DNA from 4 places in the Streptomyces sp. iso_384 genome. Region 1 is predicted to be linked to each of the others. Evidence: riboswitches for the same ligand, from Rfam matches in the RefSeq annotation. Region 1 holds a riboswitch; each other region holds the start of a gene.
The links. Region 1 has a riboswitch for cobalamin ahead of AC0VY3_RS19670 (CbtB domain-containing protein). Riboswitches for the same ligand answer to the same signal wherever they lie in the genome.
Positions count from the first base shown of each region.

Region 1 (7,224 bases):
ACGTACCGCTGGGAGAGCCCGCAGGACATCGCCGAGCGCCTCGACTCCCCGGAGTTCACCCCCGAGCAGCGCCGCCTGATCTCCGGTGCCATCGACAAGGTCAACCCGCCGCGCGAGGGCCTGTGGCTCTGCCACGGAGTCTGCCGCGCCGGGGCCATCGAACTGGTCCCGGCCCTGGAGGACATCGGCGACTGGCTGCGCGCCCACCCCACCGAGATCGTGACGCTCATCGTCCAGGACGACATCAGCCCCGAGGACACCGAGAAGGCGTTCCGCGCCGCCGGCCTGGACGACCTCCTGCACACCCCCGCGGCGGACCCGGACGCTCCGTGGCCGACGCTGGGGGAGATGATCGACAGCGGCCGCCGGCTGGTGTTGTTCGCCGAGAAGGCCGACGGGCCGGCGCCCTGGTACCGCAACTTCTACCGGTACGGGATGGAGACCCCGTTCGCCTTCCGGAACCCCTCCGAGATGACCTGCGCGCCGCACCGGGGCGGCACCGGCAAGCAGCTCTTCCTCCTCAACCACTTCATCACGAACGCGGGCGGCAGCCGCCTGGACGCCGGCCGTGTCAACGCCCGGGACTGGGTCCTGGAGCGGACCCGCGCCTGCGAGGCGGAGCGCGGCAGTCCGGTCACCTTCATCGCCGTCGACTACACGACGGTCGGCGACGCACTCGGCGCGGTGAACGAACTGAACTCCCGCCGGGCGGACGCCGACTGACCCCACGTCCTCGGCCGACGTCCCGCCGCGGCCGACGTGCCCACCCTCCGAAACCCCGGGGGAACCGCGAGGGGAGCGTGAGACGCTACGTACCCAAGGGCTCCCACCGTGCGGACGGAGCCGGACGACCGCCGACAGATCAGGAACCAGCTGCCCATGCCTCCTCCGAGCGACTCCGCACCGCACGGTGCTCCCGCCGCCGTTCCCGCCCCCGGCGACGGACACCGACAGCAGGGCGCGGGCCGGCTGCTGGCCGTGAGCGACCTGCACGCCGCGGTCACCGACAACCGGCCCCTCGTGGAGTCCCTGCACCCGACGACCGACGCGGACTGGCTGATCGTCGCCGGCGACGTGGCGGAGCAGCCCGAGGACATCCGGTGGGCGCTCGCACTGCTCGCCGAACGCTTCGCCCATGTGATCTGGACCCCCGGCAACCACGAGCTGTGGACCCTGAACAAGGACCCGGTCCAGCTCCGCGGCCAGGCCCGCTACGACCACCTCGTCGAGCTGTGCCGGGAGCTCGGGGTGACGACTCCGGAAGACCCCTTCCCGCTCTGGCCGGGCCCGGACGGACCGGTGGCGATCGCACCGCTCTTCCTTCTGTACGACTACACCTTCCGCGCCCCGGGAACGCACACGAAGGAGGAGTCGCTCGCCGTCGCGCACGAGTCCGGCATCGTCTGCAACGACGAGTACCTCCTCCACCCGGACCCCTATCCGACCCGGGACGACTGGTGCCGTGCCCGGGTCGCCGCGACCGAACGCCGGCTCGCGGAGCACGACTCCGAGATACCCCTCGTCCTGGCCGGGCACTGGCCGCTGGTGCGGGAACCCACGTCGGTGATGTGGTACCCGGAGTTCGCGCAGTGGTGCGGCACCGAACTGACCGCCGACTGGCACCGCCGCTTCAACGTCACCGCCGTCGTCTACGGACACCTCCACATCCCCCGGACGACCTGGTACGACGGGGTGCGCTTCGAGGAGGTCTCCATCGGCTACCCCAGGGAATGGCGCGAGAGGGGGCACCCGCGCGGTCTGCTGCGGCAGATCCTCCCGTACGAGGGCGACTCCACCCCACCGGCCCGGACCGGCGCCGAACCGTCCGCACGACCGCGCACCCCCGGAGGCACCTCGTGATCGAGCTGCTGCTCCCCGCCGACGTCTCCTGTGCGGCGACCCGCGCGGAGAGCGTCCCGGACGGAACCCTCTTCCCGGAGGAGGAGGCGCTGATGGCCAAGAGCGTGGCCAAACGCCGGAACGACTTCGCGACGGCCCGTGCCTGCGCCCGGCGGGCCATGGCCGGACTCGGCCTGCCGCCGGTGGCCGTGCTCCACGGGCACCGGGGACGACCGCTGTGGCCCGGGGGAATCGTCGGCAGCCTCACCCACTGCGACGGGTACCGGGCGGCCGCGCTGGCCCGTGCGCAGGACGTGCTGTCGCTGGGCATCGACGCGGAACCGCACGCCCCGCTCCCCAGCGGCGTACGGGAGTTGGTGACGCTGCCCGCCGAACGCGAGCGGATCGGTCCGCCCGCTCCGGAGGGCTCGGACGAAGACGACGCGGGCGAAATCCACTGGGACCGGGTCCTGTTCAGCGCCAAGGAGAGCGTTTTCAAGACCTGGTATCCGGTCACGGGCCTCGAACTCGACTTCACCGAGGCCGACCTGACGTTCCGACGGACCGATGGACCGGGCAGCGGCAACGGTCCTCAGGGCGGTGTGGCCGCCGAGGGCTCCTTCGACGCCCGGCTGCTGCTCACCGACCCGGCGCTGCCGACGACGCTGCACGGGCTCTGGCGGATCGAGGACGGCATCGTCGCCACGGCCGTGCTGGTCCGGCCCGACTGGCGGGACAGCAGCGCGGTGTGACGTTCGGCCGGCCGGCCGGTCTGCTGGGGCGGCGACGCGGCGTGACGCTCAGTCGGCCGGGGGAGCGGTCAGGGGGCGGCCCAGTCCCACGTTCCACCGGCCCGACCGGCCGCTGAGTCCGGTCAGCGTCAGCGGGGCGACGTCCAGCCGCCAGAACGCCTCCGCGGGCAGCCGCAGACCATGGACGACCGCCGCCCGGACCACGGCGGCCTCGGCCACCGCCAGGAAGCTCGTGCCGGGTGCGTCCGGTCCGCCGAGGAAGTCCAGCCACCGCCCGGTCCTCCCGACCAGGTCGTGCAGCGACTCGCCGCCGTGCGGCGCCGCCGCGGGGTCGCCGAGCCAGGCGGCCACCTGCGCGGGCTCGGCGGCGGCCACCTCGTCGAGACGGCGGCCGGCCCAGCGCGCCAGGTCCCAGCCGGCCAGGGCCGGTTCGGTCCGTGCCCGCGCCGCCAGGCCGAGCGCAGCGGTGGTCTCGCGGCACCGCTCGGAGGGGCCGCTCAGTGCGAGCCCGGCTTTCGGCACCGCGCCGGCCGCGGCCCGCGCGCGCTCCCGGCCGGACCGGTCCAGGGGAGCGTCGCCGTCGAAGCGGGCCTCCCGCAGTGCCGCGTTCACCGCCGGTGAGATCAACATCACCCGTACTGTCATGTTCCTGCCGTCACTCCTTCACCATGGGCCCCAAAGCCCTGCAGTCCCAAGGGATCCGTGCTCCCCGGCTCCGCAGATTGGACCATGGCGGCGCCTGTGTACAGGCGGTATGGTCACGTCGACCATGACGAGGGTGTGACGGAAGTCCGGTGAGAATCCGGCACGGTCGCGCCACTGTGAACCCGCATCCTTGCGGGTGAGTCAGACCCGGCACCTTCGTCCGAAGCACCACGACAGGGACGCGTGTTCCCACAGGAGGTACTGCGATGGCACAGTCCGCCGTTCCCGCAACCGGAACATCCGCGATCACTCCGATCTCGGCGAAGGCCATTGCCCCGTGGGCGGTCTTCTTCGGCATTCTCATGCTCGTCCTGCTGTACTTCGTCGGCGCCGAACAGGGTGCCACTGCGCTCATCTCGGGCGAAGGCGTCCACGAGTGGGTCCACGACGGCCGCCACCTGCTCGGCTTCCCCTGCCACTGAGGCACCTGCGACACCTGAAGCGGCAGGAAATCAGCGGACACGGGAAGCAAGAGAAACCAGGAAACCATCGTGAACTCCATATCTGTCAGAGCTCTGCTCGTGCGCGGCATGCTCGCGGGCCTGATCGCGGGCGCGCTGGCGCTCGCCGTCGCCTACTTCCTCGGTGAGTCCCAGGTGGACGCGGCCATCGCCCTCGAAGAGGCCCACAGCCACGACCACGGCGGCGGCGAGGAGTTGGTCAGCCGCACCATGCAGGCGACCGGCGGACTCGCCACCGGCGTCCTGGTCTTCGGCGTCGCCGTGGGCGGGATCGCCGCCCTCGTGTTCTGTTACGCGCTGGGCCGCATCGGCAACTTCGGCCCCCGGGCCACGGCCGCGCTGATCGCGGGCGCCGCCCTGCTCACGGTCTATGTCGTGCCGTTCCTGAAGTACCCGGCGAACCCGCCCGCCGTCGGCAACCCCGACACCATCGGCAAGCGCACCACTCTGTTCTTCCTGATGGTCGCCCTCAGTGTGCTGCTGGCCGTCGCCGCCGTCATCATCGGCAAATGGCTCGCTCCCCGCCTGGGCAACTGGAACGCCACCGTCGTGGCCGTCGCAGGCTTCGTTCTGCTGATCGGCCTCTCCTACGCCTTCCTGCCCTCCTTCGACGAGGTGGGCAAGGACTTCCCGGCGACTCTGCTGTGGGAGTTCCGGCTCTCGACGCTCGCGGTCCAGACGACGCTGTGGAGCGTCTTCGGCGTGGTCTTCGGCCACCTCACCGAACGTCTCCTGACGCCCGTGGCCCGCGCCGCGACGCCCCGCACGGCGAGTGCGGTGAACTGAGCGGATCGCACTGACGCACACGACGGAACCCGCCGGGGCCTGCCCGGCGGGTTCCGTCGTGTGCGGGCCGGGCGAAAGAAGGGTAGCGATGTTCATAGCGTTGCTACGACCATGGGGTATCGTCGCTATCGCGATGATGTTAGCGTTGATCTCGCCGGGTTTCACGGGACCGCCGCGACCCCAGTCGCCAGGAGCACCGCCATGACCGAACAGTCCACATCCGCATCGACGTCCGTATCGACGCCGGCACCTGCATCCGCGTCCTCCGCGCCGGCCGCACGCGCCGGTGACGCCCCTCGTCGGGTGGCCGTGGTCACCGGGGGTTCCCGGGGCATCGGCCGCGAGAGCGCCGAACGGCTCGCCGCCGACGGCTTCGCGGTCGTCGTCAACTACGCGGGCAAGCGGACCGAGGCGGAGGCCGCCGTCGCCGCCGTCACGGCCGCGGGTGGTGAGGCCTTCGCCCAGCAGGCGGACGTGGCCGACGAGGTCGCCGTCGCGGCGCTCTTCGACGCCGCCGAGAAGACGTTCGGCGGCGTCGACGTGGTGGTGCACGCGGCGGGGGTCATAGCGCTCGCGCCGCTGGCCGAGCTCGAACTCGACACGCTCGACCGGATGCACCGCACCAACATCCGGGGCACGTTCGTCGTCGACCAGCAGGCCGCTCGGCGGTTGCGCGAGGGCGGGGCCATCATCAACTTCTCCAGCTCGGTGCTGTCGCTGGCGCTGCCCGGCTACACCGCCTATGCCGCGACCAAGGGCGCCGTCGAGGCCATGACCCTGATCCTCGCCCGCGAGCTGCGCGGCCGCGACATCACCGTCAACGCCGTCGCGCCGGGGCCGACCGCCACCGCCCTGTTCCTGGACGGCAAGGACGAGGAGACCGTCGCACGGATGGCCGCCCAGCCGCCGCTGGAGCGGCTGGGTACCCCGCAGGACATAGCCGAGGTGGTCTCCTTCCTCGCCGGCCCGGCCCGCTGGGTCAACGGCCAGGTGCTGCGGGCCAACGGCGGCATCGTCTGACCGCCGCCGTGCCGCTTGATAGCGTCCGTCCGGTGAGTACGAGCACCCGCACACGCATCCTGGAAGTGGCCGCCACTCTGGTCAGGGAATCGCCCGACGGCGATATCTCCACGCGCGCCGTGTGCGAGGCGGCGAAGGTGGGCGCTCCGGCCCTCTACCGCCACTTCGGCGACAAGGAAGGCCTGCTGTCGGCCGTCGTCGACCACGGCTTCGAGAAGTACCTGGCGACGAAGAGGGAGCGCGGCGAGACGACGGACCCCGTGGAGGACCTGCGCCGTGGGTGGGACAGCCACGTCGCCTTCGCCCTCGACAACCGCAACCTCTACCGGCTGATGAACTCGCCGGCGATGCGCACACCGCCCGCCGCGGCGCTGGAGTCCCACCGGATCCTGACCGGGGACCTCGAACGGGCCGCCGTTCGGGGCCGGATACGCGTCGCGCCCGAGCTCGCCGCCCAGATGATCATGTCGGCCAATGTGGGGGTGGCACTGATGCTGGTGTCCCGCCCCGCGACGTTCGACGACATCGAGGTGTCCCGACGGGTGCGTGACGCGCTGTACGCGACGGTACTCACACCGGACGTTTCGCCGGAGATGTCGCCGAGCGTGCCGTCCGGCGCGCCGCCGGCCGCCGAAGTGCCCACGGCGGCGGCCCGGTTGAGCGCTCTGCTGCGGAAGGAGCACGGGGCGGGCCTGAGCACCGCCGAGGCGGCGCTGATGAAGGAGTGGCTCGACCGGGTGGCGAACGCCCGGCCGGACGTCTGATCCGCGGCGCCGAACCGGACGACGGAGGTCACCGCGGCGCGGGGGAGGAGGCGTCGTGATCGCGCAGGCCGTCCTCGGTGCGGCGCGCCGCGTTGCCGACGATGCGTTCCAGGTCCTTCTGTACGTCGTCTTCCGTGCTGCCGTGCGGTGCGTACGCGGACACCGTGAGCACGAGGTCGCCGTTCCACAGGCGGAGGGTGCGGCCGGGACGGCCCTGGTCGTCCTCCGGTAACGCGTAGGCGGTGTCATGGATCTTCTCGGGTCCGCGCCCGTGGGCACGGTCGAGATCCTCCTTGACGCGGTAGGAGTGGCGGGCGGGCCCGGTGTTCTCGTACACCCGGGCCATGGTGCTGAGCTTCCAGAACGTGCCGTCCGGGGCCTTGAGGTCCGTGAGGCAGCCGGTCCGGCGGTAGAGCGGCCGCGTACCGTTCTCGCCGATGTCCTCCCGGGCGTCGGGGGAGGCGGAGTCGGTGGAGCTGCCGAGGGTGAAGCCCTCGGCAGGTGCGGCGCCGGAGAGGAGGTCGCACGGTCTGCTGGTCCAGCTGTGGGCCCCCGGCGGGCGGGCGGTCTGCTCCGCCCCTTCGTCGTTCTTCCAGCCGCCCTCACCGTCGCTGCCGCCCGAGCAGCCGGCCGAGGCCACCATCGCGAGCCCGATGAGGGCGGCCGACCGCGCCCGGCGTAATGCGGCACTCCTGGATCCGTGCATCTCCCCACCCCCTTGGTCTTGGAGATCTCATTGTCCGATGTCCGTACCGGCGGGTAAAGGAGACCGGGCCCGCACCGAAGGGTGCGGGCCCGGCAGGTGGATCGGGGTGGCGGGCTCAGGAGCGGGTGGCTCCTGGGCCGAAGTCGCCGGTGAGGGCGGCGGCCATCCGCAGGTGCGGTGTCGCGTCGGCG
Region 1 covers NZ_JBWBTT010000001.1:4,374,519-4,381,742, reverse strand. The annotation lists gene AC0VY3_RS19690 (phosphoinositide-specific phospholipase C-related protein) at 1-723, shown strand, start outside; gene AC0VY3_RS19685 (metallophosphoesterase family protein) at 880-1,860, shown strand; gene AC0VY3_RS19680 (4'-phosphopantetheinyl transferase family protein) at 1,857-2,591, shown strand; gene AC0VY3_RS19675 (histidine phosphatase family protein) at 2,640-3,236, opposite strand; adenosylcobalamin (AdoCbl) riboswitch at 3,350-3,487, shown strand; gene AC0VY3_RS19670 (CbtB domain-containing protein) at 3,503-3,718, shown strand; gene AC0VY3_RS19665 (CbtA family protein) at 3,788-4,543, shown strand; gene AC0VY3_RS19660 (SDR family oxidoreductase) at 4,745-5,563, shown strand; gene AC0VY3_RS19655 (TetR/AcrR family transcriptional regulator) at 5,596-6,327, shown strand; gene AC0VY3_RS19650 (hypothetical protein) at 6,356-7,033, opposite strand; gene AC0VY3_RS19645 (tetratricopeptide repeat protein) at 7,149-7,224, opposite strand, start outside.

Region 2 (7,224 bases), 2.0 Mb from region 1:
TCGGCGAAACACGACCGGTATGCGGACAGGGGTTCCGGAGAGCGGCCGCACCACCTAGATTTCGCGCACGTTACGACAGTGATCGCGCGAGGGGACGGATCGATATGCCGGAAACGCCCACATCAGCACCACCGGTTCCACCCGCACCCGGACGGCGGGCTCCGACCCCGAAGTCCATAGTCGTCTGGAGCCTGGTGGCCCTGGCCGGCGCCATCGGCTGGGCCACCCTCGCGCTCTCGCGGGGTGAAGAGGTCTCCGCCGCCTGGATGCTGGCCGCGGCCCTCGGCTCGTACGCCATCGCGTACCGCTTCTACTCCCGGTTCATCGCCAACCGGGTCCTGAAGGTCGACAAGAACCGTGCGACCCCGGCCGAACGGCTGGACAACGGCGTCGACTTCCATCCCACCGACCGCCGGGTCCTGTTCGGCCACCACTTCGCCGCCATCGCGGGCGCGGGCCCGCTGGTCGGTCCGGTGCTCGCCGCACAGATGGGTTATCTGCCGGGCACGATCTGGCTCGTCGTGGGCGTCATCTTCGCCGGCGCCGTCCAGGACATGGTGACGCTCTTCTTCTCGACCCGCCGCAACGGCCGTTCGCTCGGCCAGATGGCGCGCGACGAGATAGGGCCGGTCGGCGGGATCGCCGCCCTGGTCGCGGTCTTCATCATCATGATCATCCTGCTCGCGGTCCTCGCGCTGGTCATCGTGAACGCGCTCGCCCACTCGCCGTGGGGCGTCTTCTCCATCGGCATGACGATCCCGATCGCCCTCTTCATGGGCGTCTATCTGCGCATCCTGCGGCCCGGCAAGGTCAGCGAGGTCTCCCTGATCGGCGTCGCGCTGCTGCTCCTCGCGATCGTCTCGGGCGGCTGGGTCGCGGAGTCGTCGTGGGCGGACTTCTTCACGCTGGAGCCGGGCACGCTGGTCATCTGGATGATCGTGTACGGGTTCCTCGCCTCCGTGCTCCCCGTGTGGCTGCTGCTGGCCCCGCGCGACTACCTCTCCACCTTCATGAAGGTCGGCACGATCGGGCTGCTGGCCCTGGGCGTGGTCGTCGCCCTGCCGACCCTGAAGATGCCCGCGGTCACCGACTTCGCCTCCAGCGGCTCGGGCCCGGTCTTCGCCGGCTCGATGTTCCCGTTCGTCTTCATCACCATCGCCTGCGGCGCGCTCTCCGGCTTCCACTCCCTGGTCTCCTCCGGCACCACGCCGAAGATGGTCCAGAAGGAGACGCAGATCAGGATGATCGGCTACGGCGCCATGCTGGTCGAGTCGTTCGTGGCGATCATGGCGATGATCGCCGCCTGCATCATCGACCCCGGGCTCTACTTCGCCATCAACGCGCCCGCCGGCGTGATCGGCGACAGCGTCCAGTCCGCCTCCCAGGCCGTGGCCAACTTCGGCTTCACCATCACCCCGGACGCCCTGGCCCAGGCCGCCAAGGACGTCGAGGAGGCGAGCCTGCTCTCCCGGACCGGTGGCGCGCCCACCTTCGCGCTCGGCATGTCGGAGATCTTCTCCGCGGTGGTCGGCGGGACCGCGATGAAGGCGTTCTGGTACCACTTCGCCATCATGTTCGAGGCGCTCTTCATCCTGACCACCGTGGACGCCGGCACCCGGGTCGGGCGCTTCATGCTCCAGGACATGCTGGGCAACGCCTACAAGCCGTTCCGCGAGGTCAGCTGGAAGCCGGGCGTCTGGTTCGCCAGCGCCGTCGTGGTCGGCGGCTGGGGCTACTTCCTCTGGGTCGGTGTGCACGACCCGCTGGGCGGCATCAACCAGCTCTTCCCGCTCTTCGGCATCGCCAACCAGCTGCTGGCCGCCGTCGCGCTGGCCGTCTGCACCACGCTGCTCGTCAAGTCCGGCCGGCTGAAGTGGGCCTGGGTCACCGCGGTCCCGCTCGCCTGGGACGTGGCGGTCACCCTCACCGCGAGCTGGCAGAAGATCTTCTCCGAGGACGTGAAGATCGGCTTCTTCGCCCAGCGTGACAAGTACCAGGCGGGCATCGACGCGGGCGAGGTGCTGGCCCCCGCGAAGAACATGGACGACATGCGGACCGTCGTCACCAACTCCACCGTCGACGGGGTGCTGAGCGCGCTCTTCGCGCTCCTCATCATCGTGGTGCTCGTGGACGCCGGGCGGGTCTGCTACAAGGCCATCCGCGACCCGGAGAGCGTCAAGCTCCACGAGACGCCGTACGTCGAGTCCAAGCTCGTCGCCCCGGCCTCGCTCATCGCGACCCCGGAGGAGAAGGCCGAACTGGCCGCCGCCGGCCTCGGCCCCGAGGGCGGCCTCCGCAAGGAGCCCGCGGGAACGGGGAGTCCGACATGACCGTCGCGGACGTCCGGCGGGTGGCGGGACGGATCCGCTGGTACGTCCGTGAGCTGACCGGCGAGTCCACGTACGACCGCTATGTGGCACACGCGAGAACGCACGATCCGGACGCCCCGGTGATGACCCGCCGCGCGTTCGAGCGCAGCCGCACGGACGCCCGCGAGGCCGATCCGCGCGAGGGCTTCCGCTGCTGCTGAGCACCACCGGCCGGTCAGCGGGCCCTGGATCCCGGGCCGTCGCCCCTCCCTCGATGGAGCGGGCGGCGGCCCGGAGGTCGTTCCGGTGTCCGTCCACCGTTCGATTACCCGGTGCGCGGACCCCTCACCGTACGAAAAGATGTGCCCATGACATCGCGCTCCCGGTCGCCCCGGCTCCGGCCCCTCCTCCTGACCCTGCCGCTGACGCTGGCACTGACCCTGACGGCGACGGGCTGCGGCACCGAGCCGGCGCCCGACACGATGGCGGCGGGCCGGAGTTCCTCGGACGGTCCGGCGCCGGACCGGGCGGATCTGGAGGCACGGGCGAGCGCCGCGCAGCTCGTCGCGGAGCAGGTGTGGGTGACCGAGGCCGCGGGCTACGCCCTGGTACGCCAGTCGGTCGGGGCGCTCGGTGACGACGGGTTCAGCAGCTCCTACAGCGCGCCGGACGGCGGAACGCTCCAGCTGTCGGTGGAGCGCCGCCCGCGCGCCGAGGCCGACTGTGCGGAGGGGGCCGCGGCCGCGAGCGGTCAGGAGCCCCTGGTGACGTGCGAGCGGGACGGCGAACAGTGGTACCGGGCCACGGAGTCGGGCCATGCGTACGCCTGGGAACAGGGCGGACTCGTGGTCACGGTGAGCGGGCCGCGCGACAAGGTGGACCGGGCGACGCTGCGTTCGGCGGCGCGGGCCGCCCACCGAGCCGACGACCGGGAACTGGACCGGGTGCTGCCGCCGGCCGGGGAGGCCGCCGGGCGGCAGCCGGTCGAGCGCGGCGATCTGCCGCCGGTGGGCGACGGCGCGCCGAACAACGATGTGGGAGCGAGTGGCTGATGGATCTGACGATCAGGGTGGCGGAACCCGCCGAGTACGCCGCGCTCGGCGGGATCATCGCCGAGGCGTATCTCGGTGATGATCTGCTGGACGGCCCGCAGGACCCGTATCTGCTCCAGCTGCGGGCGGTGGAACGACGGGCGGCCGAGGCGGAGGTGCTGGTCGCGCTCGACGCGGACGGGACGGTGCTCGGCGGCGTGACGTATGCCGCTCCCGGCACTCCGTGGCGCGACATCGCCGGTCCGGGCGAGGCCGAATTCCGGATGCTGGCCGTGGCCCGCGCGGGGCGCGGACGGGGCGTGGGAGAGGCTCTCGTGCGGGCGTGCATCGAGCGGGCCCGGTCGACGGAGGCTGTCCGGGCACTGGTGCTGTCGACGCAGCCGGCCATGCTCGCGGCCCACAGGATCTACCGTCGGCTCGGCTTTCTGCGGACCCCTGAACGGGACTGGGAGCCGGTGCCGGGCCTGCGGCTCATGACCTTCCGGCTGGGGCTGGAGGCGGCGTCCTGAGGGGCGTATTGAATCGACGCGACACAACATGTGGGGGCCGCAGCATCTGGCGGCCCCCACATGTATGCTCGACCTCGCTGTCGTCGCAGGGGAATCCGGTGCGAATCCGGAACTGTCCCGCAACGGTGTGATCAGTGTGTTTTTGCACACCTGAAGTCCGATGACCTGCCGACAGCGCGTCCGGATCGACCGAACCGGATGCCAGACGTCCGGGCCTCGCGGATAGGCCGGTGGACGCCGTCAGCTGTGCTGCCCTGCCCCGGGCTTCGCGCTGCCCGGCTTCCCCGCCTGCTGCCGGCCCCCTGCCGAGCGAGGGAAAGCCCAGTGACCATCGCGCCCGCCGATCCGGTTTCAGCCACCGAATCCGCCGAGTCCACCACGGCCGGGAACGCCCCGAACGACGGACCCGGGACCGCTTTGCTGCGGACCCTGACCGACCTCACCGTCGATCTGCCCGACACCGACCCCGGCCGGGTCGCCGCCGCCGCGCTGCGCGGGCGCAACGCCCGTTCCGACGAGGCCGAGTTGCGCTCGCTGGCCACCGAGGCCGCCGCGGGGCTGATCTCCGAGGACCCGGCGTACTCCCGGCTCGCCGCCCGGCTGCTGACCCGCACGATCGCGGACGAGGCCGCGGGGCAGGGCGCGACGTCCTTCTCCGCCTCGGTCGCCGTCGGGCACCGCGAGGGCCTGATCGCCGACCGCACCGCCGCGTTCGTGGCGCTGCACGCGGACGCGCTCGACAAGCTCGTCGAGCAGGCCCTGGCGGACGGCGCCGACGACCGCTTCGGCTACTTCGGTCTGCGGACGCTGCACAGCCGTTACCTCCTGCGCCACCCGCTCACCCGCGAGGTCATCGAGACCCCGCAGCACTTCATGCTGCGCGTGGCCGCGGGCCTCGCCGAGGACGAGTCGGTGCGGGCGCTGGACGAGGTCGCCGCGCTCTACGGGCTGATGAGCAAGCTGGACTACCTCCCCTCCTCCCCCACGCTCTTCAACTCCGGTACGCGACACCCGCAGATGTCCTCCTGCTATCTGCTGGACTCGCCGAAGGACGAGCTGGACTCGATCTACGACCGCTACCACCAGGTGGCGCGGCTCTCCAAGCACGCGGGCGGCATCGGTCTGTCGTACTCCCGCATCCGTGCCCGGGGTTCGCTGATCCGGGGCACCAACGGGCACTCCAACGGCATCGTGCCGTTCCTCAAGACGCTGGACGCCTCCGTCGCGGCGGTGAACCAGGGCGGCCGGCGCAAGGGCGCGGCGGCGGTCTACCTGGAGACCTGGCACGCGGACATCGAGGAGTTCCTGGAGCTCCGCGACAACACCGGTGAGGACCAGCGGCGTACGCACAACCTGAACCTGGCGCACTGGATCCCGGACGAGTTCATGCGCCGGGTCGACGCGGACACCGAGTGGTCGCTGTTCTCCCCGGCGGACGTGCCCGAGCTGGTCGACCTGTGGGGCGACGCGTTCGACGCGGCCTACCGCGGGGCCGAGGCCAAGGGTCTGGCCCGCAGGACGATTCCGGCGCGTGAGCTGTACGGCCGGATGATGCGGACCCTCGCGCAGACCGGTCAGGGCTGGATGACGTTCAAGGACGCCTCCAACCGGACCGCGAACCAGACCGCCGAGCCGGGCCGGGTCGTGCACTCCTCGAACCTGTGCACGGAGATCCTCGAGGTCACCGACGACGGCGAGACGGCCGTCTGCAACCTGGGCTCGGTCAACCTGGGCGCCTTCGTGGCGAACGGCTCGATCGACTGGGAACGCCTGGACGCCACCGTGCGGACGGCCGTGACCTTCCTGGACCGGGTCGTCGACATCAACTTCTACCCGACCGAGCAGGCCGGGCGCTCCAACTCCCGCTGGCGGCCGGTCGGCCTGGGTGCGATGGGCCTCCAGGACGTCTTCTTCCAGCTGCGCCTGCCGTTCGACTCGCCCGAGGCCCGCGCGCTCTCCACGAAGATCTCCGAGCGCATCATGCTGGCCGCGTACGAGGCGTCCTGCGACCTCGCCGAGCGCTCCGGCCCGCTGCCCGCGTGGTCGGAGACGCGTGCCGCGCGCGGGGTGCTGCACCCCGACCACTACGACACCGAGCTGAACTGGCCGGAGCGCTGGGACGCGCTGCGCGCCCGGGTCGCGAAGACCGGCATGCGCAACTCGCTGCTGCTCGCCATCGCGCCGACCGCGACGATCGCCTCGATCGCCGGGGTGTACGAGTGCATCGAGCCGCAGGTCTCCAACCTGTTCAAGCGCGAGACGCTCAGCGGTGAGTTCCTCCAGGTGAACGCCTACCTGGTGGACGAGCTGAAGAAGCTCGGCGTGTGGGACGCCCGCACCCGTGAGGCGCTGCGCGAGGCCAGCGGCTCCGTGCAGGGCTTCGCCTGGATCCCCGAGGACGTGCGGGCGCTGTACCGCACGGCGTGGGAGATCCCGCAGCGCGGTCTGATCGACATGGCGGCGGCCCGTACGCCGTTCCTCGACCAGAGCCAGTCGCTCAACCTGTTCCTGGAGACGCCGACGATCGGCAAGCTCTCCTCGATGTACGCGTACGCCTGGAAGCAGGGGCTGAAGACGACGTACTACCTGCGTTCGCGCCCGGCGACCCGGATCGCCCGTGCCGCGTCCGGGCAGGCGGCGGCCGCCGCCCCCATTCCCGTACAGCAGGCTTCGGCTCCCGACGCGGACGCCATCGCCTGCTCTCTCGAAAACCCCGAGTCCTGCGAGGCCTGCCAGTAATGAGCACGAACGAAGAGAAGAACCTGCTCGACCCGGGATTCGAGCTGACCCTGCGTCCCATGCGCTACCCGGACTTCTACGAGCGCTACCGGGACGCGATCAAGAACACCTGGACCGTCGAGGAGGTCGACCTCCACTCGGACGTCGCCGACCTCGCCAAGCTGTCGCCGGGTGAGCAGCACATGATCGGCCGGCTGGTGGCGTTCTTCGCGACCGGTGACTCGATCGTCTCCAACAACCTCGTGCTGACGCTGTACAAGCACATCAACTCCCCCGAGGCGCGGCTGTACCTGTCGCGGCAGCTCTTCGAGGAGGCCGTGCACGTCCAGTTCTATCTGACGCTGCTGGACACCTATCTGCCCGACCCGGACGACCGGGCGGCGGCGTTCGACGCGGTCGAGGAGATCCCCTCGATCCGGGAGAAGGCGCAGTTCTGCTTCAAGTGGATGGACTCGGTCGAGAAGATCGACCGGCTGGAGACGAAGGCCGACCGCCGTCGCTTCCTGCTGAACCTGATCTGCTTCGCGGCGTGCATCGAGGGCCTGTTCTTCTACGGTGCGTTCGCCTACGTGTACTGGTTCCGCTCGCGCGGTCTGCTGCACGGTCTCGCCACGG
Region 2 covers NZ_JBWBTT010000001.1:6,335,859-6,343,082, forward strand. The annotation lists gene AC0VY3_RS28310 (carbon starvation CstA family protein) at 105-2,330, shown strand; gene AC0VY3_RS28315 (YbdD/YjiX family protein) at 2,327-2,530, shown strand; gene AC0VY3_RS28320 (hypothetical protein) at 2,678-3,361, shown strand; gene AC0VY3_RS28325 (GNAT family N-acetyltransferase) at 3,361-3,870, shown strand; cobalamin riboswitch at 3,904-4,057, shown strand; gene AC0VY3_RS28330 (ribonucleoside-diphosphate reductase subunit alpha) at 4,195-6,609, shown strand; gene AC0VY3_RS28335 (ribonucleotide-diphosphate reductase subunit beta) at 6,609-7,224, shown strand, end outside.
Region 2: it holds a riboswitch for cobalamin, as region 1 does, so the genes downstream of both, AC0VY3_RS28330 (ribonucleoside-diphosphate reductase subunit alpha) here and AC0VY3_RS19670 (CbtB domain-containing protein) in region 1, are expected to answer to the same signal.

Region 3 (7,224 bases), 730 kb from region 1:
CCGTCACCAGCGGGTCGAGCGGGCGCTGAGCCACTCCTTCGGCTTCGGCGGCCACAACGTCGCCCTCGCCTTCCAACGCGCTTGATAAACGAGGGCATTTCGGGACGGCGGGGGGTGTCCTCGCCGTTCCTTGATCGTTACTGTGTTGTGACCGTCATGATGAACGACGCGGCCCCGCCGTCCACGAACGAACTGCTCACCGCAGTGCTCTTCGGACCGAACTTCCGTCAGGAACACGGTTTCTGGCGGCGGCTGCTCACAACAGAACCGTTTCGCCGCCCCGGTGGCGGCACCCCCGACGAACGACTCGCCCTCTCCTACCACCGGATGCGCATCCTCAACAACGCGCTCGACAGCGGCGCGAGACTGGCGGCCGACCCCCGGGCGCTGGCCGCCCTGCACGAATGGCTCGGCCCGGTCGACCCGGCGCTGACCACCGTGGCGGGCATCCACTACAACCTCTTCCTCGGCAGCCTCCTCGACCACGACGCGGACACCCTGCGCGACTTGTCGGACTTCCTCGCCCTGCGGCGCGTCGGCACCTTCCTCTGTACGGAGGTGGCGCACGGCAACGACGCGGCGGCCGTCGAGACGACCGCGACGTACGACCCCGCACGCGACGGCTTCGTCCTGCACACCCCGCATGCCGGGGCGCAGAAGTTCATGCCCAACACCAGTCCCGCCGGAGGCCCCAAGTCCGGTGTGGTGGCCGCCCGGTTGCTCGCCGAGGGCGCCGACCGCGGGGTCTTCCTCTTCCTCACCCCGCTCACCGACGCCCATCGCGCCCTGCCCGGCGTGCGGGTGCGGCGGCTGCCCGCCCGGATGGGCTCCCCGGTCGACCACTGTCTGACCTCCTTCGACCACTGCTTCGTCCCGCGCGGCGCGATGCTCGCCGGACAGCAGGGGCGGATCGGCGACGACGGACGTTTCCACAGCGAAATCCCCAACCGCAGAAGGCGGTTCCTCACCTCCATCGGCCGGGTCACCCCCGGCAAGCTCTCCATGAGCGCCTGCGCGGTCGGCTCGGCCCGGGTCACCCTGGCCATCGCCGTTCGCTACGCCGGTCACCGGATGATCTCCGGATCGCGCGCCGCGCAACAGGTGCCGGTGTACGCGCACCGCACCCATCACGGGCCGCTGGCCGGGGCGATGGCCACCGTCTACGCGATGAGTCTGCTGCACCGCAGGGCCCTGGACCGCTGGGAGTCGGCCCCGGAGGCCGACCGGGACGAGGCGGAGCGCCTGGTGGCCGTCGCCAAGGGGTGGATCACCTGGCAGGCGCGCGGCGTCATCGTCGAATGCCGTGAACGGTGCGGCGCCCAGGGGCTCCTGGAGAACAACGGCATGACCGAACTGTTCACCGGCATCGAGGGCGCGATCACCGCCGAGGGCGACAACCTCGCCGTGCACGCCAAGGCCGCCGCCGAGATGCTGTTCAGTGCCACCGCCGGGGAGGCGGACGCCGACGGCGGCCCCGGCGAGTTCGACGACCCGGCCCTCCTCGGCCGGCTCGTCGCGGCCCTGGAGAACCTCTGGTTCGCCCGTGCCCGGGAGCGGATGAGCGCCGCCCCGCCCGGCGACCCGCTCGGCCGCTGGAACGCCGCCTCCCCGGCCGCGCTGCGCGGCGTCGAGGCGTACGCCTACCGGCAGGCGGACGAAGCGTACGCCGAGGCCGTCGCCGCGCTGCCCGAGGGTGAGGCGCGCGAGCGGCTGACCGAGCTGCGCAGGCTCTTCGCACTCCAGTGGATCGCCCGCAACAGCGGCGACCTGCTCGCCTCCGGACGGCTGACCGCCGATCAGGTCACCTTTCTGCCCGACCTGGTGGAGCGGGCGATCGCCGCCGTGGCCGCGCACACCCCCGCCCTGGTCGGGTCCTTCGCCCTTCCCGAGCGCCTGATGTCGGACTGGCCGATCGCCGGACCCGGTTACGCGGACGTCTACGACGACCCCGAGGGGCCCTGGCACCGGGGCCGCAGGGCGGGAATCCGGGGCCGCGCGGCGGAATTCAAGCGGCCCAACTGCGGCAGCAGGAGGCGCCCACTGCGCGAGAAGGTGGCCGCGCTCGGCACCCGCGGGGTCCTACTGGCGTACTGGGGAACCACCTCGATGCTCTCCCGATGGTTCGAGAAGCCGCAGGTGAGCGTAGACGAATCGGTTCGCCCCAAGGCGTAACCGGAAGATAGTCATCCAGTTACTTCGGACGGTGGGTCGCTGCGTTCAGCTATCCGCCGTACGGGAAAACCCGAGCCGGCCAGATGCCGATGGAACGCCGATGAGAGGAATCGCCATGAAGACCATCCACCCCAAGATCACCGAGGTACTCACCGGGACGTTCAAGGTGCCCGCCGCCGAGATCCTGCCGGAGTCCACGATGGACAGCCTGGAGATGGACTCGCTCGCGGTCGCCGAGTTCGCCGTCATCATCAAGGAGACGCTGGGCGTCGACGCGGACTCGGAGAAGCTGTACAAGGACGCCACGCTGGCCGACATCTCCGCGTACATCGACGCGGCCGTCGGCAGCGCGGCGGCCGATGCCACGGTGCCGGTGAGCAACACCCGATGAAGCGACCCGCCATCGCCGTCACGGGGCTGGGCATGATCACCCCGGTCGGCCACACCACCGACACCACCTGGGACGGAGTCTGCGCCGGGGAGTCGCCCGCCCGCACCGTCCCCGAACTGCACGGCTGCGCCGTCGACTTCGCCTGCACGGTCTCCGGCATCGACCTCGACGACGCGGTCGGCGGCCGGACCGCGTTCCGGATGGGCCGGTACGTCAAGTTCGCCGTCCTGGCCGCCAGGGAGGCGGTCGCCGACGCCGGGCTCGACCCCGAGCGGTGGGACGGCGCCCGGGTCGCCGTCGTGGTCGGCACCAGCAGCGGAGGATCCGCCGGACTCACCGAACAGGCCGTCGCCCTGGAGCGACGCGGCCCCGAGGCCACCTCGCCCTCGGGCATCCTGCTGACCATCCCGAACATGCCCGCGGCCGAGATCGCCATCCGGATGAAGGCCACCGGACCCAGCCTCGCCCCGTGCACGGCCTGCTCGTCCGGGGTGACCGCCCTGTCCGTGGCCCGGGACATGCTGACGCTGGGCCACTGCGACATCGCCATCGCCGGGGCCACCGAGTCCATCGTGTTCCCGGTCGCGATGACCGGCTTCGCCCGCTCCGGCGCGGCGGCACCGCGGGACGGCGACCCCGCCCGCCTCTGCCGGCCCTTCGCCGCGGACCGGGCCGGGATCGTCATGGGCGAGGGCGCGGCCGTCATGGTCCTGGAGCGGGCCGAGGACGCCCGGGCCAGAGGCGCCTCCCCCCGGGCCCTGATCGCGGGTACCGGCGCCACCACCGACGCCCACCACCCCACCAGCCCCCACCCCTCCGGGGACGTGGCGCGGGCGGCCGTCGACGGCGCGCTGCGCGACGCGGGCTGGCGGCCAGAGGACGTCGACCACGTCAACGCGCACGGGACGTCGACCCCCCTCAACGACGCCACCGAAGCCGCCCTCATCGGCCGGGCCTATCCGCACCGGCCGCCCGTCACCGCCCCCAAGGGCGTACTGGGCCACTGCATGGGCGCGGCCGGCGCCATCGAGGCGGGCCTGACGATCCTCACGCTCCAGCACGGGATGATCCCGCCGATCGCGAACCTGGACGCCCCCGCGCCCGGGTTCGACATCGACTGCGTCACCAAGGCCCCGCGCGAGGTGCCGGTACGGCGGGCCGTCAGCCACTCCTTCGGCTTCGGCGGCCAGAACGCGGTGATCGCCCTCCAGGCTCCGTAACGACGCAGTCCGCCCGGGCCGGTGCGGCAGGCCGATCCCGCGCCGCACCGGCCCGCGCCCAGCGGCCCGCCGCACCGCGCCTGGTCCGCGGAGCCGCGTGATAGCTTGCCGGGGCCAGTCGAACCCCAGCGACGGGGTCAGGGAATCCGGTGCGAGACCGGAACTGACGCGCAGCGGTGAGGGGGACGGGCGGGGCCACGGCCACTGGAGCACCCACCTGCTCCGGGAAGGCGTCCCGCCCGGACGAACCCGAGTCCGAAGACCTGCTGGCACCCGCGCCCGCACCGGGGCACGGGAACCGTACGACGGGCTCCGCGGCTGGGCCCAGAGACACAGAGGTCCTTCGTGCTGTCCACGGCCACCCTCGCCCCGATACGTACCGCCGCCCTGCTCGCGGCGGGGCTCCTCCTGCTGACCGCCTGCGGCGGGGGTGAGAGCACCGGGGCCGCCGACGGGAAGAAGACCGAGGGCTTCCCGCTCACCCTCGAGAACTGCGGGCGCACCGTCACCGTGGAGGCCCCGCCCCGGCGGGCCGTCTCCGTCGACCAGGGGTCGACCGAGATCCTGCTCTCGCTCGGGCTCGCGGACCGGCTCGCCGGGACCGCCACCTGGAGCGACCCGGTCATGAAGGGCCTGGAGAAGGCCAACGCCGGGGTCGAGCGGATATCGGAGAACCGGCCCTCCTCGGAGAAGGTCCTCGACAAGGAGCCCGACTTCCTCAGCGCCTCCTTCGCCTCGACCCTCGCCAAGGGCGGCGTCGCCCCCCGCGAACAGTTCGAGAAGCTCGGCGTTCCCACGTACATCTCGCCCGCCGACTGCACCGGCAAGGACAACAGCGGCGGCGGCGACGGAGCCCGTACCGCACCGCTGACGATGGACAGCGTCTACACGGAAGTCCGCGAACTGGCCCAGGTGTTCGGCGTCCCCGAGCGCGGTGACGCCCTGGTGAAGAAGCTCCGGGCCCGCGTGGACCGGGCCACCGAGGGCGTCGACGCCTCCGACGCCTCCCTTCTCTACTGGTTCTCCGACTCCAAGGCCCCCTACCTCGCGGGCTGTTGCGGCGCCCCCGGCGTCATCACCAAGGAGCTCGACGCGAAGAACGTCTTCGACGACACCCACGACGAATGGCCCCAGATCAGCTGGGAGACCGTCGCCGACCGCAACCCCGACGTCCTGGTCATCGGCGACCTGAGCCGTACGACGCAGACCGCCGAGAGCGCCGACAAGAAGATCGAGTTCCTGGAGTCCAACCCGGTCACCAAGACGATGGACGCCGTCAAGAACCGGCGTTACGTGCTGCTCAGCGGCCAGGCCATGAACCCCACCATCCGGACCGTCGAGGGCCTGGAGCGCGTCGCGGCCGGACTGCGCGACTTCGGGCTCGCGGGGTGAGGGCGAGCACGGACAGCCGTACGGTCGGGAAGCCGGCCGACGCACCGCCTGCCGCCGTCCGCCCCGACGGCCCCGCCCGGGTCGGTGCGCCGTTCACCGTTCTGCTCTGGAGCGGCGGCCTGCTCCTCCTCCTGGCCTCCGTCGCGGTCGCCGTCACCATCGGGCCCGCCCGGATCTCCGTGCCCGACGTCTGGTCCGCCGTCGCCGCGCACCTCGGGTTCGGCGCCAGTGACCTCAGCCCGATCCGGGACGGCATCATCTGGAACCTCCGCATGCCCCGCACCCTTCTCGCCGCCGTGTGCGGCGCGGGGCTCGCGGTGTGCGGCACGGTGATGCAGTCCCTGCTGCGCAACCCGCTCGCCGACCCCTTCGTCCTCGGCGTCTCCTCCGGAGCCTCGACCGGGGCGGTCGTGGTGGTCGTCCTCGGGGTCGGCGGGGGAGCGGTGTCGCTGTCGGCCGGGGCGTTCGTCGGGGCCATCTGCTCGTTCGCCCTGGTGCTGCTGCTCAGCCACACCCTCGGCGGCTCCACCGACCGGGTCGTCCTCTCCGGCGTCGCCGCGATGCAGCTCTTCTCCGCCCTCACCTCCTTCGTCGTGATGACCTCCGCCGACGCCGAGCAGACCCGCGGGGTGCTGTTCTGGCTCCTCGGCTCGCTCAGCGGCGTCGGCTGGAGCGAGGTCGTCCTCTGCTCCGCCGTGCTCGCCGTCTGCCTGGTGGTCTGCCTGGCCCACGCCCGTACGCTCGACGCCTTCGCCTTCGGGCAGGACGCCGCCGCCGCGCTCGGCGTGAACGTCGCCCGCACCCGGATCGTGCTGCTCTGCACCACGGCCCTGCTGACCGCCGCCCTGGTCAGCGCGGCCGGGGCGATCGGCTTCGTCGGCCTGGTCCTGCCGCACGCGGCCCGCGCCGTCACCGGATCCGGGCACCGGCGGCTTCTGCCGGTCACCGCACTCGCCGGGGCGATCTTCCTGGTGTGGGCCGACACCCTCGCCCGGACCGTCCTGGACCCGCAGGAGGTACCGGTCGGCGTCGTCACCGCGCTGATCGGCGTCCCCGCCTTCGTCCTCGTCCTGTACCGCACCCGGAGCACGTCATGAGCCGCACCACGCACGGTTCCGTCGGCCTGCGCGCCGAGCGGGTCGGCCGGGAGGCGGGCGGCCGGCTCATCCTCGACGGCGTGGACATCGCCCCGCCGCCCGGCTCCACCGTCGGACTCATCGGCCCCAACGGCTCCGGAAAGTCCACCCTGCTGCGGATCCTCGCGGGCCTCCTCGCTCCGGCCACCGGTGTCGTCACCCTGGACGGGAACCCCCTCGCCGGCCTCGGCCGCCGCACCGTCGCCCGCCGGATCGCCGTCGTCGACCAGCACGCGGTCACCCAGGTCGACCTCAGCGTCCTGGACGTCGTACGCCTCGGACGTATCCCGCACCGCCGCGCCTGGTCCGCCCCCGACCGCACCGACGAGGACGCCGTCGCCGAGGCGCTGCGGCGCACCGGGCTCACGGACCGGTCCGGCCAGTCCTGGCACACCCTGTCCGGAGGCGAACGGCAACGCGTCCAGATCGCCCGCGCCCTGGCCCAGCAGCCCCGCGAACTCCTCCTGGACGAACCGACGAACCACCTCGACATCCAGCACCAGCTGGACCTGCTCGCCCTGGTCGCCGAACTCCCCGTCACCAGCGTCGTCGCGCTGCACGACCTCAACCTCGCCGCGATGTTCTGCGACCGGATCACCGTGATGAAGGCCGGCCGGGTTGTCGCGGGCGGCACCCCGGCCGAGGTCGTCACCGGCGAACTCATCGAGGACGTCTACGGGGTCCGGGCTGTCGTCACCCCGGAAGGCCCCGACGGACGCCCCTCGGTACGGTTTCTGCCGCGCCGCTGAGCGCCGTACGGTCCTCTCGGTACGCCGCTGAGCGCGGTCGCGCCCCCGGACAGCCCGCCGGGCGGACCCGTGTACGAGTCCGCCCGGCGGCCGAGGACGTGGGAGCGGCCGTGTGGCCACCTGAGGAGGTGCTGGTCAGCGGCGTCGCCCCTGGCCGAACTCGC
Region 3 covers NZ_JBWBTT010000001.1:3,641,478-3,648,701, forward strand. The annotation lists gene AC0VY3_RS16245 (beta-ketoacyl-[acyl-carrier-protein] synthase family protein) at 1-85, shown strand, start outside; gene AC0VY3_RS16250 (acyl-CoA dehydrogenase family protein) at 160-2,172, shown strand; gene AC0VY3_RS16255 (acyl carrier protein) at 2,288-2,563, shown strand; gene AC0VY3_RS16260 (beta-ketoacyl-[acyl-carrier-protein] synthase family protein) at 2,560-3,783, shown strand; cobalamin riboswitch at 3,882-4,068, shown strand; gene AC0VY3_RS16265 (ABC transporter substrate-binding protein) at 4,129-5,175, shown strand; gene AC0VY3_RS16270 (FecCD family ABC transporter permease) at 5,172-6,272, shown strand; gene AC0VY3_RS16275 (ABC transporter ATP-binding protein) at 6,269-7,060, shown strand.
Region 3: it holds a riboswitch for cobalamin, as region 1 does, so the genes downstream of both, AC0VY3_RS16265 (ABC transporter substrate-binding protein) here and AC0VY3_RS19670 (CbtB domain-containing protein) in region 1, are expected to answer to the same signal.

Region 4 (7,224 bases), 1.8 Mb from region 1:
GGAGTCGTCCCGGTCCCAGGCGCGCAGCCGCCAGCCGGGGCGGGCGGTGTCACCGTGCAGCTCGATGAGTCCGGCCAGCCGGGCCCGGTCCCAACCCGCGCGGACCTGCGCCGGGGAGAGCTCCAGAGCGGTGGCCGCCCGTTCGAGGGCGTGGGCCGCGAGCGGGGCGGCGGTGCCCGGCCCCGGGGTGTCGGCGGCCCAGTGGGCGATGCGTACGGCGTCGGCGAGCACGGCCCTGGCCTGGCGTGCCAGTTCCGTGCGGGGCGGGGTGCCCTCGGGGGGCCGGGGAGCCGGCCTGGTGCGCCGGGTGGTCACGGCCTTGCGGGCGGTGGCAAGGGGTCGCGGGCGGACAAGTCGCAGCCTGGAGTCGCGCGGAGTACGGGACGTCACGGGAGCAGTCTTGCCCCTGACGGCCCGAAAGCCCAAACGGAAGGCGTTTCACCGGTACGTGAAAGGTTCCCCCGGCGCGATGGCAAGGGGGAGAGTTCACCCCATCGGCTCACATCAGGGGCGTGAGGAAGCGCCGCAGGGTCTCTTCGTAGCGGGCCGGGTCGGCGTTCCACATCGACGCATGCGGAGCCTGCGCCACGGCGTGCAGGCTGACCAGATCCGGGCTGCGGGCGGCGAGCTCCCGGGAGGGCCCCCAGGGGGCGATGGTGTCGTCGGGGCCGTGCAGGATCAGGGTCGGGGTGCGCAGCGAGGCCACCGCCGAGGTCTCCAGCACCGGGGCGGCGCTCATCCCGGTCCGGCCCTGGGCGGCGCGGACGGCGAGCGGCAGCAGGGCGGCCGGGACGCCGCGGGCCGCGGCCAGGGCGCGCAGGGTGACCGGCCAGTCGAGGACCGGCGAGTCGAGGACGAGGCCGCTGATCCGGTCGCGGAGCGGTGACTCGACGGCGGCGTACAGGGCCATGGTGGCGCCGGTGGACCAGCCGTGGACGATGACGTTCCGCGCTCCGTGGCGCAGGGCGTGGCGGATGGCGGCGTCGAGGTCGCGCCATTCGGAGGCGCCGAAGTGGCCGAGGCCGTCGGCGGGGCGCGGGGCTCCGGGGTCGCCCCGGTAGGCGAAGTCGAGGATCGGGAAGCGCTGTGCGTGCAGGAAGCCCATGAGGTTCATGGGATGGGTCCGGGTGGCGCCGAGACCGTGCACGGTGATGATCCAGGTGTCGCGTGCGCCGGGGACGTACCAGGCGGGCAGGATGCCCAGCTCGCCGGGGATCTCGGCCTCCTGGTGGTCCAGGCCGAGGTCGCTGCCCGGGTCGCCGCCGTACAGCGCGGGGGTGAGGCGGACCTTCGCGCCGGGTTCGAGGAGCCCCTGGCCGACGCTCTCCAGTCTCCGCACGACCGTGTCGGCGGCCTGGGAGGCCCCGTCGACGACGGGTCCGACGACCGCGTGGACGCCGGGTCCGGCGAGGCCCCAGGTGCCGGGCCGGAGCGCCGAGAAGGAGCGGGTCAGGGTGACCTGCCCGGCCGCCGTGGCGTGCACGGTGAGCCTGCGGTCGGCGGGGAGGGGACGTCCGGGCGTCGCCTTGAGGGCGACGCCACTGGCGTACCGGCCGGCCGCGACCGCTGCCGCACCGACGCCGATGATCGAGGTGACGGCCGTTGCCGTCGCGGTTACCGGGCGCACCGCTTCAGTGTCGTGGCGCGGGTGACGAACTGCCAGCGGACAGGGGCCGTCCGGGCGGGGCGCGGGTCAGCCGGGCTGGCCGTATCCCTTGAGCGCCTCGGTCACCTCGGCCAGCTGGGCCGTGTCGAGCAGGGCCGGGGTGCGGCCGGGCACGGAGCTCGCGGTGAGCCAGAGGCGGCACAGCCACTCCAGTTGGGCGGTGCGTTCGTAGGCCTGGTCGAGGGTGTCGCCGTAGGTGACGGTGCCGTGGTTGGCGAGCAGACAGCCGGTGCGGTCCCGGAGGGCTTCGAGCATGGCGTCGGCCAGTTCGGGGGTGCCGTAGCGGGCGTAGGCGGCGGCGCGGACCGGGCCGCCGAGGATGGCGGCCGCGTAGTGGATCAGCGGCACCTCGGTGACGAGGGTGGAGACGGCGGTGGCGTGCACGGCGTGGGTGTGGACCACGGCGGCGGCGTCGGTGGAGCGGTAGACCGCCAGGTGGAGAGGGAGTTCGCTGGTCGGCCCGAGCTCCCCGAGGACCTGCCGGCCGTCCAGGTCGACGCCGACCGCGTCGTGGGGTCCGAGCCGGTCGTAGGGCACCCCGCTGGGCGTCACCAGGACCAGATCGCCGACCCGGGCGGACACATTGCCCGAGGTACCCACGACCAGGCCGTCCGCCGCGCTGCGGCGGGCCGTCGCGACGACGTCCCGCCAGGTCTCTGCCACGGATTCCGGGTGCTGCTCGCTCATGGGGCGATCGTAGGCGCGAAGGCGCGCAACCGGAACGTCACGCGGGCAGTGACGGGGATCTCTTCCGGGCGCCGAACAGCCGGTCAAAATGTTCGCCAACGGGCGGCAAAGGGCAGTCCACGCCGCACCCCACAGGCATCCCGCAACCTCTCCCGCACACAAGCGGAAGCGACCCACTCCGTTTGGGGTCACCGCAAAGCCCTGTCCAGTTCATCTTCCGTTCACTCAGGTTGCCTACGGTCCACGAGCCACTGACGTCGAACGATTGCCTGGGTAAATGGAACACATCACGCTGCTGCTTGCGATTGTGGTCGTAACAGCTCTCGTGTTCGATTTCACGAACGGTTTCCACGACACCGCCAACGCGATGGCCACCACCATCTCGACCGGCGCACTGAAGCCCAAGACAGCGGTGGCGATGTCCGCCGTTCTCAACCTGATCGGCGCGTTCCTGTCGGTGGAGGTCGCGAAGACGATCTCCGGCGGGATTGTCAACGAGGACGGCCTCAGAACCGAGGTCATCTTCGCGGCGCTCGTCGGCGCCATCCTGTGGAATCTCCTGACCTGGCTGGTCGGCCTGCCCTCCAGCTCCTCCCACGCCCTGTTCGGCGGTCTGATCGGCGCCGCGGTCATGTCGGCCGGCTGGTCCTCGATCAACGGCGGCACCGTGGTCACCAAGGTGCTGCTCCCGGCGATCGCCGCCCCGCTGGTGGCCGGCCTCGCCGCGATGCTGGCCACGCGGCTGACGTACCGGATCAACCGGAACGTCACCGACCCGAACCAGCTGAAGTCGACGGCCAAGGGCTACCGGGCCGGACAGATCGCCTCCGCCGGTCTCGTCTCGCTCGCCCACGGCACCAACGACGCCCAGAAGACGATGGGCATCATCACCCTGGCCCTGGTCACCGGCGGCGTCCTCGCCCCCGGCTCCAACCCGCCGATGTGGGTCATCGTCTCCGCCGGTGTGGCCATCGCGCTCGGCACCTACCTCGGCGGCTGGCGCATCATCCGCACCATGGGCAGCGGCCTGACGGATCTCAAGCCGCCGCAGGGCTTCGCCGCCCAGACCAGTGCGGCGACCGTCATCCTGGCCTCCTCGCACCTCGGCTTCTCGCTCTCCACCACCCAGTCCTGCTCGGGTGCCGTGATGGGCGCGGGCCTCGGCCGCAAGGGGGGCGTGGTCCGCTGGTCCACCGCCACCCGGATGTTCGTCGCCTGGGGTCTGACCCTGCCGGCCGCGGGTCTGGTCGGCGCGGGCGCCGAGTTCCTGACCAAGCAGGGCACCTGGGGCATCACCGTCACCGCGATCCTGCTCGTCGGCGGCTCCTTCGCGATCTGGCTGGCCTCGCGCCGCCAGCCGGTCGACCACACCAACGTCAACGACGCGGCCGTCGGCGAGGACGAGCCGCAGGGCGTCGTCACCACCGCCATCGCCGCGGTCCAGCCGCCGCCCGTCGGCGGCCCGGCCTCCGACCTCATGACCACCATCCCGGCTCCGGCCACGGCGCCCGACGACCCGGCCCGGCCGCCGGCCACGGTGTAAGGACAGATCCGCATGAAAATCGACTGGGCAGCTCTCGCCTCCGTCTTCGGTGTCAGCCTCGTGGTCACCGTCGCGCTGGTCGGCCTCTTCACCCTGGGCATCGTCGCCCTCTCCAAGCAGTCCGCCACGGCCGGAAGCAGCGTTTCCGGCGGATCGGTGGCGCTGGCGCGCACCGGCGCGTACGCCTGCTTCGGGCTGTGCGTGGCGGCGGTCTCGTACGGGATCTATCTGATCGTCGCCTGACCCCGTTCCACCGCACTTCCTCGGGCCGGACACACCTCGTGTGTCCGGCCCGATGTGCGTCCGTGTGTGCGTCCGCCCACAGGGGAGCCCCGCAGGTCAACAGCGAGTTGACGGCTGTTCTCGGGGCGTGGTGGACTGCCGGAGCCATTTACGGCGACAGCAGAGGAAGCCGGTGCGAATCCGGCGCGGTCCCGCCACTGTCACCGGGGAGCACTCCCCCACACCGGACGTCACGGCTCGCGGTACGCGGGCTGGAAGGCCGGGGGAACTGCGGATCCGGAAGCCAGGAGACTCTCGTCGCCGGTCACGTCGAACCAGGGCGCGGACCCTGAGTGAGGACCTACGCCATGCCCGGCCGCCGTGTGCCGCATCCTGTGCCCCCCAGTGACGGCCCCGGTGCCGGAACGCCTCTGCTCACGGCGGCCTGAGCCGTGCGTGCCGACCGCGTCTTCGCGTACGGCGCCACGGCCGGACTGATCGCCGACGCCCTGCTCGGCGACCCCCGGCGCGGCCACCCCGTCGCCGGATTCGGCCGCGCCGCCGCGCGGGTGGAGTCCCTGCTGTGGCGTGACGACCGGGGCCGGGGCGCGCTGCACACCCTGGTGTGCGCCGGAGGCGCCGTGGGGGTAGCCGCGCTGGCCGCACGCGCCGTGCGGGACCGGCCCGCGCTCGCCGTCGCGCTGACCGCCGCCACCGCCTGGTCCGTCGTCGGCGGTACGTCGCTGGGCCGGGAGGCCCGCGCCGTCGGCGGCGCGCTGGCCGCCGGGGACCTGGAGGTGGCCCGGGAGCGGCTGCCGCATCTGTGCGGGCGCGATCCGCACTCCCTGGACGGTCCGGGCATCGCCCGCGCGGTCGTCGAGTCGGTCGCCGAGAACACCTCGGACGCGGTCGTCGGCGCGCTGGTGTGGGGGGCGATCGGCGGGGTGCCCGGGCTCGTCGGGTTCCGGGCCGTGAACACGCTGGACGCGATGGTCGGCCACAAGTCGCCCCGCCACCGCCGCTACGGCTGGGCCTCGGCCCGCCTGGACGACCTCGCGGGGTGGCCGGGCGCCCGTCTGACGGCCGCGCTGGCCGTCGCGGCGGGCGGACGGCCCTCGGAGGCCGTACGCGCCTGGAAGGCGGACGCGGGCCGGCACCCGAGCCCGAACGCCGGTCCGGTCGAGGCCGCGTTCGCGGGGGCGCTCGGCGTACGGCTGGGCGGGACGCTGGCGTACGCGGGGCGCGTCGAGCACCGGCCGGTGCTCAACGGGGCGGCCGGGCGGGAGGTGCGGGGCGCGGACATCGAACGCGCGGTGCGGCTCTCGCGCCGGGTGGGCGCGCTGGCCCTCGGGGTGTGCGTGGCGGGCCGGCTGGTCGCGGGGCGCGTGGCCGCCGGCCGTGCGGTCGCCGGACGGTCGTCGACAGGACAGAAGCGGGGACGGGCATGAGCGGCGGACTGCTGGTCGCGGGAACCACATCGGACGCGGGCAAGAGCGTCGTCACGGCGGGCATCTGCCGGTGGCTGGTGCGCCGGGGCGTGAAGGTCGCGCCGTTCAAGGCGCAGAACATGTCCCTGAACTCCTTCGTGACCCGCCAGGGCGCGGAGATCGGGCGGGCCCAGGCGATGCAGGCGCAGGCCGCCCGGGTGGAGCCGACGGCCCTGATGAACCCCGTGCTGCTGAAGCCCGGCAGCGATCGGTCCAGCCAGGTGGTCCTGATGGGGAAGCCGGTCGGCGAGATGAGCGCCCGGGGGTACCACGGAGGCCGTCAGGAGGCGCTGCTCGGCACGGTCACGGACTGTCTGGAGCAGCTGCGGGCGAGCCATGACGCGGTGATCTGCGAAGGGGCCGGGTCGCCTGCCGAGATCAATCTGCGGCGGACCGACATCGTGAACATGGGCATCGCGCGGGCCGCGCGGTTCCCTGTGCTGGTGGTCGGGGACATCGACCGGGGCGGGGTCTTCGCCTCGTTCTTCGGCACGACGGCGCTGCTGAGCGCCGAGGACCAGGCGCTGGTCGCGGGCTACCTCGTGAACAAGTTCCGGGGCGACGTCTCACTGCTGGAGCCGGGGCTGGACATGCTCCACGGTCTGACCGGGCGGCGGACGTACGGAGTGCTGCCGTACGCCCACGGGCTCGGCATCGACGAGGAGGACGGCCTGCGGGTGTCCCTGCGCGGCGCGGTCCGCGAGTCGGTGGTGGCGCCGCCCCATGGGGAGGACGTGCTGCGGGTGGCGGTCTGCGCGGTGCCGTTGATGTCCAACTTCACGGACGTGGACGCGCTGGCCGCCGAACCGGGCGTCGTCGTCCGCTTCGTGGACCGGGCCGATGAGCTGGCCGACGCGGACCTGGTGATCGTGCCCGGGACGCGCGGCACGGTGAAGGCGCTGGCCTGGCTGCGCGAGCGGGGGCTCGCGGACGCGTTGGTACGGCGGGCGGCGGAGGGCCGGCCGGTGCTCGGCGTCTGCGGCGGGTTCCAGGTGCTCGGTGAGCGGATCGAGGACGAGGTGGAGTCGCGGGCGGGGGTCGTGGACGGGCTGGGGCTGCTGCCGGTGCGGATCCGCTTCGACCGGGCCAAGACGCTGGCGCGGCCGGTCGGTTCGGCGCTGGGCGAGCCGGTGGAGGGGTACGAGATCCACCACGGGGTGGCCGATGTACGGGGCGGGGAACCGTTCCTGGACGGGTGCCGGGTGGGGGCGGTGTGGGGGACGCACTGGCACGGGTCGCTGGAGAGCGATGCGTTCCGGCGGCGGTTCCTGGTGGAGGTGGCCCGGGCCGCAGGGCGGCGGTTCGTTCCCGCGCCGGACACGAGTTTCGGGGTGCTGCGGGAGGAGCAGCTGGATCGGCTGGGGGATCTGGTGGAGGAGCACGCGGATACGGATGCGTTGTGGCGGTTGATCGAAGGCGGGGCGCCGCCGGGGTTGCCCTTTGTGCCGCCGGGGGCGCCGTCGTCGGGTGCGGGGGCTCCGCAGAGCCGGGGCGCTGCCCCGGACCCCGCTCCTCGATCGCCGGAGGGGCTGGAAACGGCTCACCCGGAGGCGCTGGGAGAAGCCCGCGGGAACAAGGGGCTTGATGGTGCCCGGTCCGCGGAGTCAACGCCCCGCGGG
Region 4 covers NZ_JBWBTT010000001.1:2,526,308-2,533,531, reverse strand. The annotation lists gene AC0VY3_RS11105 (hypothetical protein) at 1-315, opposite strand, end outside; gene AC0VY3_RS11100 (alpha/beta hydrolase) at 500-1,627, opposite strand; gene AC0VY3_RS11095 (class II aldolase/adducin family protein) at 1,694-2,353, opposite strand; gene AC0VY3_RS11090 (inorganic phosphate transporter) at 2,631-3,896, shown strand; gene AC0VY3_RS11085 (hypothetical protein) at 3,909-4,139, shown strand; cobalamin riboswitch at 4,302-4,433, shown strand; gene AC0VY3_RS11080 (cobalamin biosynthesis protein) at 4,571-5,566, shown strand; gene AC0VY3_RS11075 (cobyric acid synthase) at 5,563-7,224, shown strand, end outside.
Region 4: it holds a riboswitch for cobalamin, as region 1 does, so the genes downstream of both, AC0VY3_RS11080 (cobalamin biosynthesis protein) here and AC0VY3_RS19670 (CbtB domain-containing protein) in region 1, are expected to answer to the same signal.